2 regions of the Streptomyces pluripotens genome follow, and region 1 is predicted to be linked to the other one. Evidence: riboswitches for the same ligand, from Rfam matches in the RefSeq annotation. Region 1 holds a riboswitch; the other holds the start of a gene.
The links. Region 1 has a riboswitch for cyclic di-AMP ahead of LK06_RS25380 (M23 family metallopeptidase). Riboswitches for the same ligand answer to the same signal wherever they lie in the genome.
Positions count from the first base shown of each region.

Region 2: it holds a riboswitch for cyclic di-AMP, as region 1 does, so the genes downstream of both, LK06_RS20280 (C40 family peptidase) here and LK06_RS25380 (M23 family metallopeptidase) in region 1, are expected to answer to the same signal.

Region 1 covers NZ_CP021080.1:5,646,937-5,650,821, forward strand. Annotated here, with positions in the region: gene LK06_RS25370 (M16 family metallopeptidase) at 1-172, shown strand, start outside; gene LK06_RS25375 (M16 family metallopeptidase) at 169-1,569, shown strand; cyclic di-AMP (ydaO/yuaA leader) riboswitch at 1,789-1,946, shown strand; gene LK06_RS25380 (M23 family metallopeptidase) at 1,959-2,711, shown strand; gene LK06_RS25385 (GntR family transcriptional regulator) at 2,913-3,599, shown strand.
Region 2 covers NZ_CP021080.1:4,470,639-4,474,523, reverse strand. Annotated here, with positions in the region: gene pcrA (DNA helicase PcrA) at 1-1,877, opposite strand, end outside; cyclic di-AMP (ydaO/yuaA leader) riboswitch at 2,140-2,310, shown strand; gene LK06_RS20280 (C40 family peptidase) at 2,367-3,314, shown strand; gene LK06_RS20275 (hypothetical protein) at 3,453-3,806, opposite strand.

The DNA.
Region 1 (3,885 bases):
GCCCGAGGAAGTCCAGGAGATCGCGTCGGCCCGCCTGCGGCCCGACAACCGAGCCGTCCTCGTCTACGAGCCGAAGTCTCCGGAGGCCGTCGAGGACGCCGAGGTCCCGGAGGACCCGGAGCAGGAAGCGACCGTAGAGGCCGGTAACGAGAACGAGGAGACGGCCAAGTGACCGAGCTCGCCACCATGCAGTTCCATCCCCAGCCGCAGCCGGGCGAGGCCAGGCCCTGGGCGTTCCCGGCCCCGGAGCGCGGCACGCTCGACAACGGCTTGACGACACTGCGCTGCCACCGCCCCGGCCAGCAGGTCGTCGCCGTGGAGGTGTTGCTGGACGCGCCCCTGGACGCTGAGCCGGCCGGCCTGGACGGCGTCGCCACGATCATGGCGCGGGCCTTCTCCGAGGGCACTGACCGGCACTCCGCCGAGGAGTTCGCCGCCGAACTGGAACGAGCGGGCGCCACACTGGACTCGCACGCCGACCACCCGGGCGTCCGGATCAGCTTGGAGGTCCCCGCCTCCCGCCTGGCCAAGGGGCTCGGTCTGCTCGCCGATGCCCTGCGCGCGCCCGCCTTCGCCGAGAGCGAGGTCGAGCGGCTGGTCCGCAACCGCCTGGACGAGATCCCGCACGAGCTGGCCAACCCCTCCCGCCGGGCCGCCAAGGAACTGTCCAAGGAGCTGTTCCCGGCCGCCTCGCGCATGTCCCGCCCACGCCAGGGCACGGAGGAGACCGTCGAGAAGATCGACGCGGCGGCCGTGCGCGCCTTCTACGACCGGCACGTGCGCCCCGCCACGGCCACCGTGGTCGTGGTCGGCGACCTCGCCGGGGCCGACCTGGACGGCCTGCTCGCCGACACCCTGGGCGCCTGGACCGGCACACCGGCCGAGCTCCGGCCCGTGCCCCCGGTGAGCGCCGACGACACCGGCCGCGTGGTCATCGTGGACCGGCCCGGTGCCGTGCAGACGCAGCTCCTCATCGGCCGCGTCGGCCCCGACCGGCACGACCGCGTGTGGCCCGCCCAGGTGCTCGGCACCTACTGTCTCGGCGGCACTCTCACCTCCCGCCTGGACCGCGTCCTGCGCGAGGAGAAGGGCTACACCTACGGCGTGCGTGCCTTCGGGCAGGTCCTGAGGTCGGCACCTCCTTCTCCCGGAGGGGCCACCGGAGCCGCGATGCTCGCCATCAGCGGCTCCGTGGACACCCCCAACACCGGCCCCGCGCTGGAGGACCTGTGGAAGGTGCTGCGCACGCTCGCGGCGGAGGGCCTGACCGACGCGGAGCGGGACGTCGCCGTGCAGAACCTCGTCGGTGTGGCGCCGCTGAAGTACGAGACCGCGGCGGCCGTCGCGAGCACCCTGGCCGACCAGGTGGAGCAACACCTGCCCGATGACTTCCAGGCGACGCTCTACCAGCAGCTGGCCTCCACCGGGACGGTGGAGGCCGGTGCGGCCGTCGTGAACGCCTTCCCGGTGGACCGTCTGGTGACCGTCCTCGTCGGTGACGCCTCGCAGATCAAGGCGCCGGTCGAGGCGCTCGGCATCGGCGAAGTCACCGTCGTCACGGCCGAGTAGGGCAGGGGCGGCGCAACGCGCGCAGGGCCCTGACGGTCTACGGGCCGTCAGGGTCTCGGGTGTTCCACCCGTTTCCCCAGGTGCCCGATTTGGGGTGGAGGTTGCCTGTCTGACCTGTGGGATGCGCTACAAAACCCCGGCTGCGTTTGGGGACCTGGAGCCAGCGCCCTTAGCGTCGTCCGGGCTGTCCGTCGGGTATCGCGCCGCACCCGCGGCACCGGGCAGTCATCGCCGAGTCCCCGTGAGGCGCGAGCCAGGGGAGCCGGGGACCCACAGTCCCTGGGGTGAATCGGGCGCCCCGCACAGCCGTGGCCCCGTAGGAGACCTTCCTGCTCCGAACCCGTCAGCTAACCCGGTAGGCGAGAGGGAAGGAAAGGACCAGCCACTTCATGGCGTTCATGTGCGCCACCGGGAAGCACCGCAAGCCCGGCCGGGCCAAGCGCACCACCGTTCAGGCGGCCGGTGTCGCAGCCCTCACCACGGGTGTCGTCGGCACCCTCGCCGCCTCCCCGGCGCTCGCCGCAGGAGAGACCGCGGAGCAGACCGGCCTCATGCCGATCCTCACCGTGGGCGACGGTCTGGCCGAGCGGATAGACGTCCAGGCCGCCGCCCAGCAGCAGGCCGCCGACCAGAAGGCCGCCGAGGAGGCCGCGGCTCAAGCGGCTGCCGAGAGGGCCGAGCAGGAGCGTGAGGCCAGGATCCGCGCGGCCCGTGAGGCCGAGCGCAAGCTCCTGAACGCCTTCGTCGCCCCGATCGCGCACTCCTACGTTTCCACGGGCTACAAGGCCAGCAGCTCCCTGTGGTCCTCCGGTTCGCACACCGGCATTGACTTCCACGCGGCCGCCGGTACGCCCGTCCACGTGGTCGGCTCCGGCACGGTCGTTTCCGCGGGCTGGGGCGGTGCGTACGGCAACCAGATCGTGATCCGGATGGCCGACGGCATGTACACCCAGTACGGCCACCTCTCGTCCATCGGCGTCACGGTCGGCCAGGAGGTCGTCCCGGGCCAGCGGATCGGGCTGTCCGGGGCGACCGGGAACGTCACCGGCCCGCACCTCCACTTCGAGGCGCGTACGACTCCCGACTACGGCTCCGACATCGACCCCGTTGCCTACCTCCGCGGGCACGGCGTGAACGTGTGACGGACCACCCATCACGAGATCGTTGGCGGCCCCGGCTCAGCGAGCCGGGGCTTCCGCCGTTTCGCAGTGTTCACCGGGTCCGTTGTCCAAAAAATATCTATGGATTCCGGCCTGCCGTCGGAAATTCTGACTCATTGCAATAGAGTCACGGAACACGCGTCCATCGTCGACGTTTCGCGGGGATTAAGACGGAGGTCGGTCATGCGTATTCCGGCGCATTCGGTGTGCACGGCGATCCGGGACGACATCGTCGCCGGTGTCCATGAGCGTGGCGGCCGCCTCACCGAGGAAGTCCTGGCCCGCCGTTACGGAGTTTCGCGCGTTCCCGTCCGCGAGGCCCTGCGCACCCTGGAGGCGGAGGGTTTCGTGGTGGCCCGCAGGCATGCGGGCGCATGCGTGGCCGAACCCACCGAGCAGGAGGCGGCCGACCTGCTGGAGATGCGCATGCTCCTGGAGCCGCTTGGTGCCGCACGGGCCGCACAGCGGCGCACGGAGGCTCACCTCAAGGTGTTGCGCGGCCTGGTCCGGCTGGGCCAGGAGCGGGCCAGGAGAGGAAACAGCGAGGATCTGCGCTCGCTGGGCGGCTGGTTCCACGAGACGCTCGCGCAGGCGTCCGGCAGCCCTTCGCTCACCGCGACGCTCACCCAGCTGCGCCACAAGATCGCCTGGATGTACCGGGTCGAGGCCGCGCGGAGCCAGGTGGAGTCCTGGGTCGAGCACGGCGCGATCGTGGACGCGGTGGCGCGCGGCGACAGTGAGCGCGCACGGGCGGTCACGGCACTGCACACCGAGCGTGCGACGGCCGGCCACCGCCTTCGCTTTTCCACCGTCCCGGAGCGTGTGAGGACTTCGCAACATTCCGTAAACACGCCTGGGGTGCGGTATTAACACGGACGTCGTATACAAAGGAGGGTATTCGATGGCGGGCGGTTTTCCGCTGCCCGAATTCCGTGTCGTCGATTGTGGTCCGGCCGTTGTTCCACCTTCGTGCTTTCGTCGTACCCGTGGTGCTGTATCCGCCGGCGTGCACGTTGCTGTGCCGGAAATTCGTCAGGTCTGCCCCGTGAGTGCTGCGGAAAAATGCGGTCAATGATGAGGGGGGAGACGCGGTGGACACGCCGAAGCCGCGGCGCCCCCAGGGGACGACGCGGCTTCGGCGGGAGTGGTCGCGCCG
Region 2 (3,885 bases), 1.2 Mb from region 1:
TCGGAGTCGGCGACCAGGGCGACCTGCTCAAGGAAGTCGGCGAGTGTACTCTCCCGGTCTTCCCCGCGCTCCTGTTCGAACTCCAGGGCGACGGCCGCGAGCTCCTGCAGGTTCTCGATGCGGGTCTCGTCCTGCGGATCAGTAGAGGTCTGCAACTCAGCCAGGTAGCCAGTGCGTTCGAGGACCGCCTCCAGGATGGTGGCCGGCCCCGCGCCGGACTCCACGACGGTACGCAGTTCCTCCATCAGCGTGTTGAACCGCTTGACCGCGTTGGTGGAGCGCGCGGCCATGCCATATGCCTCGTCCACACGCTTGAGCGCCTGCGGGAAGCTGATCCTCTCGCGTTGGGAGAGGGCGTCGATCATCGCCTCCGCGCGCTCACCGATGCCCCGTTTGGGCACGTTGAGGATGCGGCGCAGTGGCACCGAGTCCTCGGGGTTGGCGAGGACACGCAGATAGGCGAGGACGTCCCGGACCTCCTTGCGCTCGTAGAAGCGGACCCCTCCGACCACCTTGTAGGGCAGGCCGACACGGATGAAGACCTCTTCGAAGACACGGGACTGTGCATTCGTGCGGTAGAAGACGGCGATGTCGCCCGCCCGGGCCTCGCCCGCGTCGACCAGGCGGTCTATCTCGTCTGCGACGAACTGGGCCTCGTCGTGCTCGGTGTCGGCGACGTACCCGGTGATCCGTGCGCCCTGGCCCGCGTTGGTCCACAGGTTCTTCGGGCGGCGGGACTCGTTGCGTTCGATGACCGCGTTGGCGGCGGACAGGATGGTCTGCGTGGAACGGTAGTTCTGCTCCAGCAGGATCGTCGTCGCGTTCGGGTAGTCCTCCTCGAACTGGAGGATGTTGCGGATCGTCGCACCGCGGAACGCGTAGATCGACTGGTCCGCGTCGCCCACCACGCAGAGCTCGGCGGGCGGGAGGTCGTGCTCGCTGGGGGGCGCACTCTCGTCGTGCTCGCCGGTCCCGACGAGCTCGCGAACCAGCGCGTACTGGGCGTGGTTGGTGTCCTGGTACTCATCGACCAGGACGTGCCGGAAGCGGCGACGGTAATGCTCGGCGACGTCCGGGAAGGCGCGCAGCAGGTTGACCGTCGTCATGATCAGGTCGTCGAAGTCGAGGGCGTTCGCCTCGCGCAGCCGCGACTGGTACAGGGCGTAGGCCTGGGCGAGGGTCTTCTCGAAGCCGTCGTTGGCCTGGGCGGCGAAGTCCTCCTCGTCGATCAGCTCGTTCTTCAGGTTGCTGATCTTGGCGCTGAAGGACTTGGGCGGAAAGCGCTTGGGATCGAGGTCCAGGTCGCGGCAGACCAGGGCCATCAGGCGCTTGCTGTCAGCGGCGTCGTAGATCGAGAACGACGACGTGAATCCGAGTTTCTTCGACTCCCGGCGCAGGATGCGCACACACGCGCTGTGGAAGGTCATCACCCACATCGCGCTCGCACGCGGGCCGACGAGCCGCTCGACCCGCTCCTTCATCTCGCCCGCAGCCTTGTTGGTGAAGGTGATCGCGAGGATCTGGCCCGGGTGGACATTCCGCTCGGCGAGCAGGTGGGCGATGCGATGGGTGAGCACGCGGGTCTTGCCGGAGCCTGCGCCGGCGACGATGAGCAGTGGCGAGCCGGCGTGCACGACTGCGGCACGCTGGTTCTCGTTCAGCCCCTGCAGCAGCGCCGCCGGGTCGAGCACGGGGCGCGGGGCTCCGCCGCGGTAGTGGGCGTCCCGGTCCTGCGGCACGTCGAACTTCCCGCCGAACAGATCGTCCGGAAGGGGCTCCGGAGCGTGATCGCCCTCGGGCGGTGGCGGGGGTTCCTCCTCGTGCCCGCGCGGGGGCTGGAGGTCCGCCAGGAAGCTGTCGTCAAAGAGGCTGCTCATCGCTCTACGAGTCTAGGGCGCCGCACCGACAACCGGTCGCCGTCCCCCGAACCCGGCCGGATTCCCGATGGGTCGATCTTCACCGCCCGGGCACCGATCAGCCCTTCACGCTGCGCAGGTACGTGATCACCCGTGCGCGAAACCATCCTCAGGTCACGGAAATGTATCGGACATACCGCTCACCAACCTTCACAGAAGTCACACGAGTTGGCTAAGTTGCCGTCAGGCCGCACGACCCCCTTCCGGCGAACGTCGCCGGGCCGCACGGCCTCCGCCGAGTCCGGCGCGCCCGCACGGGTGCCCGGAGCCGGGGACCCACCGATCCTGGGGTGAATCGGCCGAATCCCACCTGGGATGACGCCGTAGGGCAACCCTTCCGAAGCACCCGCCCGAACCCGACAGCTAACCCGGCAGGCGGCACATTGGAAGGAGTCGCCTCCCTTGGCGTCGCACCGCAAGACGCGCCCCGGCGGGACCCACGGAGCGGGTGTGCACACCCCCTCTCCCGCCGCTCTCGCCACCGCCACCCTCGCGTCGGTGGCCGTACTGCCCCAGCCGACCCCGGCGGCACCCGCCGGTGACGGCGGGCCCAGCCCGGAGGAGATCGAGAAGAAGATCGACGAGTTCTACCGCCGGCCCGACTCGGCGCCGGAGGGGGAAGCGGCGGCCCTGCAGCGGCCCCGGTCCGGCGAACCGCACGGGGAAGGCGCCCGGCGCGCGGGCCGGCGCACCAAGGCCCGTGACGGGCTGGGGCCCTTCGCGACCACCCAGGATTCGGCCACCGCTCTTCTCGCGGAGTACCCGCAGGATCACTTCGCCCAGAACCTGGTGATGAACCGGCTGGCCTCACGCGTGCGGGACGCCGCCGATCGGGGCAAGGCCACCAGGAGCCCGGAGACGCCGACGGCTTCGCACTACGACGTGAAGACCGCCAAGGCCGACGTCCAGCACAAGCTCGCCACCGCGCGTGAACTCCTGGGCCGCCTGGTGGCCCGGGAGCACGGACCGACGGCCGCGGCCGGACAGCGCGGTCGGGAGGATCCGGCGCCGCGGGGCCGCGCCTCCTCCGTCTCCCAGGCCACGCGGGCCGACAGGGCGGTCGTCTTCGCCCGAGCCCAAATCGGCAAGCCGTACGTCAGCGGTGCCAGCGGTCCTGGCTCCTACGACTGTTCCGGCCTCACCCAGGCCGCCTGGAAGGCCGCCGGTGTCACCCTCCCCCGTGGCGCCCGAGAGCAGGCCGCCGCGGGTACCCCGGTCTCCCCCGATGACGCGCGCGCCGGTGACCTGGTCTTCTTTCATGACGACTGCAGCCACGTGGGACTCTGCACGGGCAACGGCAGCATGATCCACGCCCCGAAGCCCGGCACGTACGTCTGCGAGGAGTCCCTCGACCACGGTGGCGAGTCGACCGTCCACCACGTGGTGCGTCCGGCCTGACCCCGCCGTCTGCACGTACCCGCGCCCATGCGCGTCGCGCGGGTACGGCAGGGTCTCCGAGCGCGCGGGGCGTCGCATCCGGTGCTCGCGGCCGGCTCGACGGCACGGGCGGGCGGCCGTGGAGTGCGCGGTCGAGTGTCAGGTCCACAGGACGGCGATGAAGATGTTCACCGTGGTCAGCAGGCCGACCAGCCCGAAGAGGCCCTTGTCGATCCGCTCCTCGTCGCGCTTCACATAGACCAGCCCGAGGATCACGATCAGCAGCGCCAGCTTCACACCAATCTTGACGGTGTTGACCGGATAGCCGTGGGCCTGGTGGAGGCCGACCAGGGCGACTCCGGTGACGAGCATGGTCAGGGCACCATGGAGCATCCCGGGGACGAACCGGGCCGTGCCCTGGCCTATCGCCTTCATCTGGGTGAGAAAACCGCCGAGTAGCGCCGCGATGCCGATGATGTGCAGGCCGACGAAGAAATGGATGAGTACGTCCATGGTGCCGGAGCCTAACCAGAGGTGCGCGGGCCGCCCTTCACCGGGCCCGCCCGGCGTCGGCATGGATCTTGCATCCATG